One region of the Blautia sp. Marseille-P2398 genome, then DNA from elsewhere that is predicted to be linked to it. Evidence: riboswitches for the same ligand, from Rfam matches in the RefSeq annotation. Region 1 holds a riboswitch; each other region holds the start of a gene.
What was found. A riboswitch is a leader RNA that binds a small molecule or an ion and turns the genes downstream of it on or off. The one in region 1 is predicted to bind cyclic di-GMP.
Positions count from the first base shown of each region.

Region 2: it holds a riboswitch for cyclic di-GMP, as region 1 does, so the genes downstream of both, ACESZG_RS11315 (YHYH domain-containing protein) here and ACESZG_RS04435 (response regulator) in region 1, are expected to answer to the same signal.
Region 3: it holds a riboswitch for cyclic di-GMP, as region 1 does, so the genes downstream of both, ACESZG_RS11515 (ABC transporter substrate-binding protein) here and ACESZG_RS04435 (response regulator) in region 1, are expected to answer to the same signal.
Region 4: it holds a riboswitch for cyclic di-GMP, as region 1 does, so the genes downstream of both, ACESZG_RS05490 (peptidoglycan-binding protein) here and ACESZG_RS04435 (response regulator) in region 1, are expected to answer to the same signal.

Region 1 covers NZ_CAXSTD010000003.1:16,460-19,659, forward strand. Annotated here, with positions in the region: gene ACESZG_RS04425 (ABC transporter ATP-binding protein) at 1-19, shown strand, start outside; gene ACESZG_RS04430 (ABC transporter permease) at 19-921, shown strand; cyclic di-GMP riboswitch class I at 1,161-1,236, shown strand; gene ACESZG_RS04435 (response regulator) at 1,415-3,200, shown strand, end outside.
Region 2 covers NZ_CAXSTD010000008.1:190,067-193,266, reverse strand. Annotated here, with positions in the region: gene ACESZG_RS11325 (hypothetical protein) at 1-336, opposite strand, end outside; gene ACESZG_RS11320 (hypothetical protein) at 463-873, opposite strand; gene ACESZG_RS11315 (YHYH domain-containing protein) at 908-1,450, opposite strand; cyclic di-GMP riboswitch class I at 1,567-1,647, opposite strand; gene ACESZG_RS11310 (helix-turn-helix domain-containing protein) at 1,815-2,069, shown strand; gene ACESZG_RS11305 (hypothetical protein) at 2,303-2,905, opposite strand; gene ACESZG_RS11300 (hypothetical protein) at 2,905-3,090, opposite strand.
Region 3 covers NZ_CAXSTD010000009.1:27,956-31,155, forward strand. Annotated here, with positions in the region: gene ACESZG_RS11510 (MATE family efflux transporter) at 129-1,472, shown strand; cyclic di-GMP riboswitch class I at 1,636-1,729, shown strand; gene ACESZG_RS11515 (ABC transporter substrate-binding protein) at 1,908-2,723, shown strand; gene ACESZG_RS11520 (hybrid sensor histidine kinase/response regulator) at 2,707-3,200, shown strand, end outside.
Region 4 covers NZ_CAXSTD010000003.1:228,531-231,730, forward strand. Annotated here, with positions in the region: gene ACESZG_RS05490 (peptidoglycan-binding protein) at 1-1,385, opposite strand, end outside; cyclic di-GMP riboswitch class I at 1,464-1,544, opposite strand; gene ACESZG_RS05495 (helix-turn-helix transcriptional regulator) at 1,748-1,966, shown strand; gene ACESZG_RS05500 (hypothetical protein) at 2,199-3,200, opposite strand, start outside.

The DNA of each region.
Region 1 (3,200 bases):
GCTTGGAGGTGAACGCTGATGAGAACAGTATTGGCATTAATGGACAGGAACAGGAAACTGTTTTTTAAAGATAAAGGTATGTTGTTTACATCAATGATCACACCAGTTATTCTAATTGTTCTGTATGCTACATTTCTTGCAAAGGTTTTCAAAGATTCTTTTACAGCAGCAATTCCGGATATGATTACAATTTCGGATAAGCTTATTAATGGAACCGTGGCAGCACAACTGACAGCATCACTTATGGCAGTGAGCTGTATCACTGTAACATTTTGTGTGAATCTGACTATGGTGCAGGACAAGGCAAATGGAACAAGGAAGGATTTTAATGTTGCACCGGTCAGCAAGGAAAAAATTTATTTGGGATATTTTCTGTCAACAGTAGCTAATTCATTGATGGTCAATGGACTTGCGTTTGTATTATGCCTGGGATATTTACTTAAAATGGGATGGTATATGAATACAGCAGACATATTATGGGTTTTATTTGATATGATATTGCTCGTCCTATTTGGAAGTACGCTTTCAAGTATCATTAGCTTTCCGTTGACAACACAGGGACAGCTTTCGGCTGTAGGTACAATTGTCAGCGCAGGATATGGTTTTATATGTGGTGCTTATATGCCGATTTCAAATTTTGGACCAGGTCTTCAGAAGGCACTGTCTTATCTTCCGAGTACATATGCCACTTCATTGATTAAGAATCATATGCTTCACGGAGTTTTCAGAGAGATGGAGAGAAAAAATTATCCGGATGAAATGGTTGAAGCGATAAGAGACACGCTTGATTGCAATCCGGTATTTCATGGAAATGTGGTGAGTATAAATCAGATGATTGGCATTATGATGGGAAGTATAGCTGTATTTGGAATTATTTACTATGTGGTTACATTGTTGTTAGCGGGTGAAGGCAGACGATAGGAAATATTGTTTTTAGCGGGTGAAAGTTCTAGGGATATGGAACGATCTGAGTACAAATGAGCAGGAAACAGTAATGTCAATGCTGCGTGGTCTTCGGAAGTAGAAGAACAGTTCGAGTATATGTATCGGCTGTTCTTTTTTTTATTTTTTGGCGTTAAAACGGTAATGTTTTTCTTGTGTACAGTAGAGTGCTATAGTATAATAAAACCAGTTTTTTTGCATAAGTATTAAAGCTATAATATGGAAATTGGCAAACCAGATGAAAGTCTGGGACGCAAAGCTACAGGGCCTGTAAAATGGCAGCCAGTTGCATGAAATGAGGTGCACTGTCTGTTTGACAGTGCTTTTTTATGGTAGAGCACTTGAATAAGTAATACAGAAGCTGTTTGGAAAAATATTGTGAAAAATAGTGTGGAGGTTATTGATAATTAATGAATGTAAAATTAAAATCTGGAAGCAAGCAAGCAACTGTAGCCTAGAGGAGGGGAGAAAGATGAAGAAGTGCAAATTAGTACAGAATATAATGAATTTCAAATTTTGTTACATTATATTTTGCACAATTATATGTTTTATTGTTTTATCCGTTCCTGCATCTGCCAAAGAAAACTCTGACAATGTTATCCGGGTAGGATCTTTTGAGGAAACTTATAATGTAGTCAATGAAAAGGGAGAAAGAAGCGGCTATGGTTATGAGTATCTTCAAGATATTGCAGGTTATGCAGGATGGACATATAAATACATAACAAGTGATTGGAAAAACTGCTTTACACAGTTGGAAAATGGAGAGATTGATATTCTTGGTGGCATTTCCTATACAGACGAACGTGCTGAAAAAATGCTTTTTTCCGATATGCCTATGGGGGAAGAGAAATATTACATCTATACGGATGCATCCAATATGGATCTTACAGCAGGAAATTTGGATTCTTTTGAGGGAAAAAATATTGGTGTGTTTAAAGATAATATAGTGGAGGATGTGCTTAATGAATGGGAATCAAAATATGGTCTGTATACGAAGCATATCAATGTTTCTACAAACACAGAAATTATGGACAAACTGTCGAACCATGAAATTGACTGCTTCGTTTCGCAAGAAGACCCCCGTTGGGAAGAATCGGATATTTCACCGCTTACAAGTATTGGAGAGACAGAAATCTATTTCGCTATAAATCCAGAACGTCCGGATATCAAAGAATCACTGGATAGTGCTATGCGCAGAATCAAGGATGACAACCCATTTTACACAGATGATCTCTACAGGCGTTATCTTTCTGCACAGAGCAGCTCGTTTCTTTCAAAAGAAGAAAGTGAGTGGATCGGGCAGCATGGTGCAATCCGGATAGGGTATTTGAATCAGGATGGAGGTATCAGCAGTGTAGATCCATCAACAGGTAAACTGACAGGTGTTATTACAGATTATGTGGATCTTGCAGAAAATTGTCTGCAAGGTCAGACTCTGGAATATGAATTAAATGGATATGAGACAAGAAGTGAACTGCTTCAGGCATTGCAGGATGGAAAAATAGACCTGATTTTTCATGCAAACCAGAATCCATACTTTGCAGAAACAAATGGATTTGCTTTGTCGGATACGCTATTGACTCTGAATATGGAAGCAATTACGGCAAAGGATTCTTTTGATGAAAATAAAGAGAATATAGTTGCCGTTGAAAAAGATGATTTTGCATTGAAAGCATATCTTTCATACAATTATCCGCAATGGAAGGTTGTGGAATATGAAACATCAGATGCAGCAGTAAAAGCAATGCAGAAAGGGGAGACGGATTGTATTGTAAGCAATTCAGGTACTGTTTCAGACTATTTGAAAAATAATAAGCTTCATAGTGTTTTCCTGACAAAAGAAGCTGATGTTCCATTTGCTATTCAGCAGGGAGAACCGGTTCTTTTGTCCATTCTGAATAAAACACTGACATCTATGCCTACAACTCAATTTTCAGGTGCAGTAGTTTCGTATAATGTTTCCTCACGAAAAGTTACAGCGAAGGATTTTATTCAGGACAATTTACTGACAGTATTACTTATCGCTGGAATTTCTTTTTTCGTTGTCCTGTGTATAATTCTTGATTCTTTGAAAAAATCAAAACGTGCGGAAGAAAAATCCAAGAAGTCTGCTGAGCAGGCATTGAAGCTGAATCAGGAGCTTGAAGAAAAACAGCAGGAATTACAAAATGCACTTGTAGGAGCACAGAGTGCCAATAAGGCTAAGACTTCCTTTTTAAATAACATGTCTCATGATATCAGAACACCGATCAATGGTA
Region 2 (3,200 bases), on a different contig from region 1:
AAAATCAGTAATAAAATTATAACATTCACCATTTGTTCCATCTGATGCACTCGTGACATATTTTTGTAAGTGGTTATAATTTTCTAAATCTTTAAAAATATGTTTATATTCTTCGTCATCACATTGAACAGTCCACTGGAAAGAATATGAATTTCTATCAGGATTTGAAGACCAATCATCCTGTTTATTAGAATATAATAGCGATAGCGTTCCTTCATATTTATTGCAAATTTTATAGTCGTCCCAAAAATATTGTGTGCAATTATTTAATTCTTCTACTTTTGCTTTACCAAGAATTTTTTCACAACTATAAATATTCAGATCGTCTTTAAACATCCATTTAGATATATTTATTTGGTCATTTGACGATCCACATCCAGATAGTATCTGTTATACCAATTAAAATCCCTATTGTAAATTTTCTTTTCATGCCTTGGAAACTCCATGTCAATATTATCTAAATCAATTTCCCTCTTGCATTTTATAATAGTAATAGGTTATTGCGTCATCCATTGCATTTTGCCATTCTTCGTCTGTCAACTTACCATTACCATCAACATCGTTGGCAGAGTAAAACGGATCACTTTTATCATAAGAATGTCCTTCTGAATAATCATTATCATAATCTGATGAACTGTAATCATTTGAATCATAAGAAGAACTGTAACTATTTGAATCGTCATCATAATCCGATGAACCATAATCACTGGAATACGAATCACTACTGTAATCTGATGAATTATAACTATTTGAAGATGTTACAGAAGAATCATAAGTATTATCCGATGATTCTCCACAGGCAGTCAACATTCCTATTGATGTTAATATAAGAGTCGATTTAATGAGTAACGGTAAAAATTTTTTGGTATTCATGTCTGTTAATACTTCCTTTTATCTTGTAATTGCTTTATTTAATCCCCAGTCCTTTAGCAACCATATTCACAATTGCATTATCTGTACTGTCTGATTGATTCTCGTCTATAAATTTCTTAATAGCTTCTTTAGTCTTATTTCCTGCAATACCATCAACAGATCCACAATCATATCCTTTTTGATTGAGTACATCCTGTACAATCTTGATAATGTCTTTGGAAATTGTAATACTACTTCCTGCATTTAATTGTATTGCATTAGATGCTGATGGTGTTGCAGTTGTCGTCTGTGAAGTGTTAGAAGATGCTAAACCACCGCCAAAAGTTCCCCAACCTGCTCCACCAGATGTCGTTGTACTCACCTCAGAAGTAGTTGATGTATCTGACGTAGCAGCAGAACTACTATAAGGACATACACCACCATCATGTAAATGTGCAGGATGTCCACCGCAATGATAATGATAAGAACCTAAACCACTCACATTTTTATTATCATGATGTCCTCCACTTGAATCTGTTCTTCCAGAATGTGCCTGTACTGTTCCTGGTACTGTTGAAAAAGCAAGCATTGCTGTCATCGTATAAATAGAGATTTTCTTAAAAAACTTTTTCATCATACGCTTCTTCCTCCGTAAAATTATTTAAAAAAGACATCACTTCTCCATAAGAAAAAAAGCAATGCCTTAATTATCATAGTTGCAACTGGCTGTCATACATTCGCTTAGACCCTGTAGTTTTGCGTCACCAGATTTCTCTGGCTATGCCGTATTCAATTGAATAAACATTTCACATAAAATTCACAATTTGATTATACTACTGCTATATGTAATATACAATTCTTTTTGTCAAATTTGTTCGACATTTCGTATTCACTATCACATTGCTGTAATACCCTTATTATATTCGTTATAACGAAGATATTCAAGTATAAGAATCTATTTTATGGTAATAATATCAAATATCTTTGAAGGAACAGCCATGATAGATTACAGTCCATTCTGGGAAACATTAAAGAAAACAAATGAAAACTGGTATACTTTGACAAGCAAGCATCATATGTCTCATAGCACTTTGCATCGTCTTAAACATAATCAAAATATTTCTATGAAGACAGTTAATGACTTGTGCCGTATTCTGCACTGTCAGATACAGGATATTTGTGTCTATGTTCCTTCTGATGAAGATCAACCTCTATGATAATAAATCATGCTCTCAGAATGCTTCTCAAGCCTTGTATTTCGCTTTATAACAGACTTTTATATATTATATTATATGAAGATATTTCTTATGTGTATATTATTCGTCCTTAAAATTTAATATACGTGTTTATAGGGGCGGTGGTTTTACATTAAAGAGTACCGCTCGGCAGCAGACATATAAAACGTAAAAAAATAGGCACATCAAGGATTTTGTTTTCCCTGATATGCCTATCAAAAAATAACTTCCTCAATTTCTGACAAGGTAATTGCTAAAGAAGTACATCCATCTGCTTTAGCATCATATGTACTTAAATATTCATCACATTCGATAAAACTATTATTTCTATAAAGCCTTTCTCCCTCATTATTTGCTCTAAGAAATACCATCTGAAATCCAATAGTATTCATTGACATGTAATATAAATACTCAAGAAACCATTTAAAGAAGATACTTGAATAATGTTGCTTTTTTACTGGATCAAGCAAATATGCTACCTGACCTTTTAGTTTTCTACTGATTGCAAACATCTTTATCTCAACTGCTGGAATAGATAATAAAATCTTTCCATCATCATTCATTACCTTTGTATGATATTTCTCTGCCTCGTCATAATAGTATAAGCTATATGCCTTAATAGTTGCATAAGCATAAATATGTTTTCTGTCTTCTGCTACTAAAACATATGTAACACCCTTACCCTCTATTGAATCATTTTTTGCATATTTGTGTAGATATTCTGTCATATCCTCATTTCCACAATCAAACTGCTGTATCACATCATCTGTGACTTTCGATTGATTCAATTCAACAAAACTTAATTCTTGATTACCCATTAATCTTCCTTGTCCATCAACGCATTTAACGCATTAATTGATTCTGTATTCAAATTTTTGCGTAACTGTTTGCATTCATTCCAAAATGCCTCAGTCGGTCGATTTTCATTTACTTTTTTAAAGAATGTTTTTTCCTTGCCACAGGTAATAATACACCCTGGATTTCGTTTCTGTGCTAATGCCATACAATCAACCTCCTTCTGTTCTTCAAAATTCGCATTATTATTCATAAGAATATAACACCCCAGTCATGTTATGTCAACAACTGGGTTCATACAAATATACCTTTATTTCT
Region 3 (3,200 bases), on a different contig from region 1:
GTAAACAGCAGCTTGACTTATTTGCTGTAATTACATATAATTGTTGCGTAACGAAATCTTAAACTTACATTTTGAAAATACAATCGTGATTTCGGATAAAAAGCAGGAATTGATGGAGGAAAATGAGAATGTCAAAAGATGAATATTTAATCACAGATGCCCCTCTTAAAGCACTGACTGTTTTTGCAATGCCTATGATTCTGGGCAGCTTCTTTCAACAAGTATATAATATGGCTGATTCCATTATCGTCGGTCAGTTTGTGGGATCCTCTGCACTTGCGGCAGTTGGAGCCTGTGCCGCTTTGACCAATGTTTTCATCTGTGTGGCTTTGGGAGCTGGTGTAGGAGCAGGCGTACTTGTGAGCCGCTATTTTGGAGCTCAGAATTATAGCAAAATGAAAACAATTGTGTCAACATCGTTGATCAGTTTTCTGATTCTGAGTATACTTCTGGGGGTTTTTGGCTTTGTTTTTTCTCATTTTATGATGAGTTTATTACAAACACCTGCTGACATACTGGATGAAGCGGTACTGTATCTGCGTGTTTATTTTGTGGGATTTCCCTTTCTGTTTATGTACAATATCCTTTCAACGATGTTCAATTCCATCGGTGAATCGAAGATTCCGTTGGGCCTTTTGATATTTTCTTCTGTTTTGAATATTGTTATGGATCTTTGGATGGTGGCAGGTTTAGGGCTGGGTGTGTTCGGTGCCGCCCTTGCAACTCTCATTGCGCAGGGGATTTCCGCAGTGTTTTCGCTTTTGATTTTCTTTAACCGGATGCGTCGATATAAAAGCCGCTTTAACTGGTTTGACAGGCAGGAGTTACATTCCATGCTTCGTATTGCAGTACCATCGGTTCTTCAGCAATCCACAGTGTCAATTGGTATGATGATCGTACAGGCGGTTGTAAATCCCTTCGGTACACAAGCGCTGGCAGGTTATGCGGCAACCATGAGAGTAGAGAATGTTTTTTCACTGATATTTGTATCCATTGGAAATGCGGTTTCGCCCTATGTTTCCCAGAATCTTGGAGCAAAGAAAATTGAACGTATCAAAAAAGGATACCATGCTGCACTGGTGTTGGACCTGTGTTTCGCAGTCCTTGCTTTCATAGTCATTGAAACACTGCACACCCCAATTTCTTCCTTATTCCTTGGAAAAGATGGAACCGCTCTGGCATATCAGGTGTCCGGGGATTATATGAAATGGCTGGGATATTTCTTTATTTTTATGGGTATTAAGATGGCAACAGATGGAGTTCTTCGTGGACTTGGAATTATGCGGCCGTTTCTCATTGCCAATATGGTAAATCTTGCCATTCGGCTGTCAGTTGCCTTGATTTTTGCACCGCGTTATGGAATTGCATTTGTCTGGCTTGCTGTACCGGCCGGATGGCTTGCGAATTTTCTGATCTCCTATGGGGCACTTAGAAAATCATGGCCGGTTGATGAAGGAGTTTCATTCCGGTAAATTTCTCTTAAGTTTTGATGGAAAGCTGGATTCGTATGTTAAGAGGTATATTTTCGTTACTGTTCACTGGCAATATCCCGCGAAGCGTGTTGCTGTGAACAGTAACATATTTTCTTATAGACATGATATAGTATGAGTGCTATAATAAAAAATAATTTTTTATGGCATTTATTGGCAAACCGGTTGAAAAGCCGGGGCGCAAAGCCAGAAGGAGCTAAAGTCAGATTGAAATCTGGCCATGCCAGCCGGTTGCATCATGCCTCAGTAATAAAAAAGGTAAATGTTAAATGGGCATTATGGAAAAAGTTCCTGTAAAATTTTTTACAAGGAACTTTTTTGTGTCTTCAAGCGGATATTCGCAACCTCCGCAGGGGACTTACCTGATTCGGTTAAATTTGAGAAAAAATAGAAAAGAATAGCAGGAATGGAGAAAAGATGAAAGGGAAAAAGGTGATTGCAGGCATTCTGCTTGTGGGAATTTTAGCAACTGCCCTGGCAGGGTGTAAAAACACAAATATCACTAAAAAAGAAAGGGAAAAGCCCGTCATCACCCTGGGCAGTGACAGTTATCCGCCATACAATTATCTGAATGAAGATGGGATTCCCACAGGAATTGATGTGGAACTGGCTACAGAAGCTTTTAAAAGAATGGGTTATCAGGTGGATGTTGTCCAGATCAACTGGGAGAAGAAAAAAGAACTGGTAGAAAGCGGAGAGATTGACTGTATTATGGGCTGTTTTTCCATGGAAGGACGCCTTGACGATTACCGCTGGGCAGGACCCTACATAGCAAGCCGCCAGGTAGTTGCTGTAAATGAGAGCAGTGATATCTATAAACTAAGTGATCTGGAGGGAAAGAACCTTGCCGTCCAGTCCACAACCAAACCGGAAGGCATCTTTCTGAACCGGACAGATGAAAGGATCCCCAAACTGGGCAATCTGATCAGTCTTGGGCACAGGGAACTGATCTATACCTTTCTGGGAAAAGGATATGTAGATGCAGTTGCTGCACATGAGGAATCCATTGTCCAGTACATGAAGGATTATGATGCAAGCTTCCGTATTCTGGAAGATCCGCTGATGGTGGTCGGGATAGGTGTTGCTTTTGCAAAAGAGGATGACAGAGGAATCTGTGAGCAGATGGATCAGACGCTGGAAGAAATGCGTCAGGATGGCACATCCCTGAAAATCATTAAAAAATATCTGGATGATCCCCAGAAGTATCTGGAGGTGGATGATCTTGGATATTAGGAGAAGAATAAAAGTAAAACGATTCTGGATATTCGGCATTCTGCTTGGAATCTGTGTGACTGCAACTTCCCTGTATTACTTTTTTCAGGCAGAGAAAAAAGAAGCAGAGAACAGGATGGTGAAAACTGTAAACTATGTCAAAGTGCAGTGTTCCACCTATACCCATTATAATGAAGCTTCGGAATCTAAAAGTCTCCTCCGCGCCATTGAAAGTGCCAGACAGATGAGTACGAATATCGACATGGAAACAGAAAACGGCGGCCGGCTAAGCCAGGAGTTTCTGAAAGAAAATCTGCAGACCCTCTGGGTGGATGGTATCCTTGTGCTGGATGCAGAGGGAAAGACAGTCTGCAAATACAGCATGGATGAGGCTCTGACCAATGAGATCACAGATTATCTGCAAAAAGACATTATCATGGATTTTACCGGATATGAAGAAAGATCTTATTCGGAACGGATTGACCGAGAAGACGGATC
Region 4 (3,200 bases), 210 kb from region 1:
TATTCCAGTTTACTTGTATATAAGAAATCCCCTTTGTGATAAAAGGTTTCTTCTATTTTTATATTATTTTCATATTTCCACTCAGTTCTTGTACCATCGTTTCTCGTCTGCGATATAAGATTTCCATCTGCATCATACGTGTAATCTTCATATCTTTCATTGTCCCTTTCGCTATATATAATATTGCCGTTATCATCATAAAAATAATTTGTGGTAGCTTGATTATCATATTCGATATTTTCAAATTTTTCTTGACATAAACGATTTTTATCATCATATGAATAAGACGTTGTATATTTTACACTATCATCTGCAACATTATACGTGGTTGATTCTATTAAGTCATCGCCTTTATACTTATGAATTGTATAATATGAATAGCTTGAATCTTTATTGTCCTCATGATCTATTCTAATGTTATTGCCATCTTTATCATATGTGTACTTTTCATCATTGTTTACGGTACCATCTGGATATACACATTGTTTCTCAATTAACCGATATTCGTCATCATATTCATATTGATATGTAAAAGATAACTTACCATCGTCTCCAAACACCTCTTCTTTTTCAATATATTGGTCTGGAATTAAAGTTTTCTGTATATTTTCATTTGACTTGTCTTCATCTTCTGTAGCTTTGGCTTTTTCCTCTTCTGCATCAGCAGCAGGTGTGGTTTCTTCCTGTACTGTCTCTTTATCAGATTCGTTCTGAGATGCTTGTTTTTCTTCAAGAGCAGAAAGTCTTTCTTCTATACCATCAGAACTGTCTTTGTTAGAATCACTTTTTGCATCAGACTTTTCTTCTGTTGCTTCTGATGTAGCATTATTTGAATCTGTACTTTCAGAGTCAGATGTTTCTTCATCATCTTCATCCATAACAGATTTGAAAGCTTCTCTCGCTATGGTAATTTCTTTTTTTAATAATTCAGTACCATCATTCAACGTCCCTACCATAGTAAATGACAATTGTTTAAAGTCCGTATTATTTACTTCTTGTAAAGTTTCAAGCATAATATACCAAGCAGAAGAAAAAGATGTTCCTGCCTTATAGTCGTTAGAATCCCATTGAAATGCAACAGTTGTATCATCAACTTTAGCATCTTGTACTTTCAGCGTCAAAATATTAGGATACGAATTTTTTATAGACATATTTAATATGATATCAGAAGCATCTAAAGTATATTCTGCCGAATCCATTTTAATTGTTACTTTTTTATCTTCATATATTGATGTCTCTGCACCTTTTTCAGATATACTTATTGAATCTGATTCACCACTTTTCTGCTCAGTTGTTTCAGTATCACTCGCCCATGTTATCACTGGCGTCCCTACTGATAATGAAGCTACCATACACATTGCTAATAATTTTGTTTTCTTCTTCATGTTCATATCCCCTTGATCTTTTTGTATATAAAAAAGACATTACCCCAAACATACTTGAAGCAATGCCTTAATTATCATAGTTGCAACTGGCTGTCATACATTCGCTTAGACCCTGTAGTTTTGCGTCACCAGATTTCTCTGGCTATGCCGTATTTGATTGTATAAACATTTCACATAAAATTCACAATTTGATTATACTACTGCTATATGTAATATGCAATTCTTTTTGTCAAATTTGTTCGACATTTCGTACTTACTATCACATTTCTGTAATACTTACATTATATTCGTTATTACGAAGATATTCAAGTATAAGAATCTATTTTATGATAATAATATCAAATATCTTTAAAGGAACAGCCATGATAGATTACAGCCCATTCTGGGAAACATTAAAGAAAACAAATGAAAACTGGTATACTTTGACAAGCAAGCATCATATGTCTCATAGCACTTTGCATCGTCTTAAACATAACCAAGACATTTCTATGAAGACAGTCAATGACTTATGCCGTATTCTGCACTGTCAAATACAGGATATTTGTGTCTATGTTCCTTCTGATGAAGATCAACCTTTATGATAATATATCATGTTCTCAGAATGCTTCTCAAAGCTTGTATTTCGCTTTATAATGAATTTTTATATAGCGTATGAAGATTTTCTCATGTGTGCATCATTCGTTCTTAAAATTTAATATACGTGTTTATAGGGGCGGTAGTTTTACATTAAAGAGTACCGCTCGGCAGCAGCCATATAAAACGTAAAAAAATAGGCATACCAAGGATTGTGCTCCCTGATATGCCTATAATATATTAATACGGTTCTACTCGTACCGTAAGCAGTTTCTCATATATGTATTCTGGTATCTTATCTCTGTATTTTGACACCGTAATTGCAATGTCATATTCTTTGAACTTCTTATAATCTGCAAATGCTTCTTCTATTGTATCCCTATATGGTAAATCAATTATATCTTCTGTACCAAAATAAGTAATCTGTCCGTAATATTTATTGACTTTACCATTATATCTTACTCCAAGAGGAAGCACATTGTTTGGTGTTTCCCCATCTTTATAATGCTTTTTACTGTTGGCAAGTAATGTATTTAAGCCTTGTGGCAGAATACAGATTGTCTCTGGAGAATATACCTTGCTTCCATTACCAAATAAATCCTTGTCTACAGCCATTGATTCGCCTGGTACTTTATAATATAATTCCAAGTATCTCTTGACAAATAACTGCGGATAATCTTTCCATTCTTGACACAATTCAACATCATCATAACACTTGTGCGCACTCTCACTGTTATTTTCACCTTTACATCGACTGGAAATAGAACCATACGCAATCATTGCTTGATTCTTGGCATTGTTGACATACTCAATATATTCCTGCTCATAGTTTAACTCCTGCCATGTAATCTTATCTGCTTTAAGATTTATGAAATCTTTGCCAGTAACATAAATCAGATTTTTATACCAATTATCATCAAAGTCACCATTCTTATGCCAGACCTTACCTCTGCCTCTATATTGTTTCAGAAAGCATTTTGCTACTAACTCTTCTGGACTGGTTTCTCTCTTAGTGGTTTCAACTATGATTTTGCCTGTTAGTTTCCCTCTGATTTTTTCTGGTGTTCGCCACACTTCATAAATAGTATAATGGCATTTTCCTTGCTTATGCTCATAGAATTTGTTCATATTTGGGTTTCTATGGTTATTTACACCTCTTCCGTAATTAGAAATCCAATAGTTTTCTGTCTGCGGTACTCTTACAAATACTTCAAATGCACTGATTAATTTACATTTAATCGG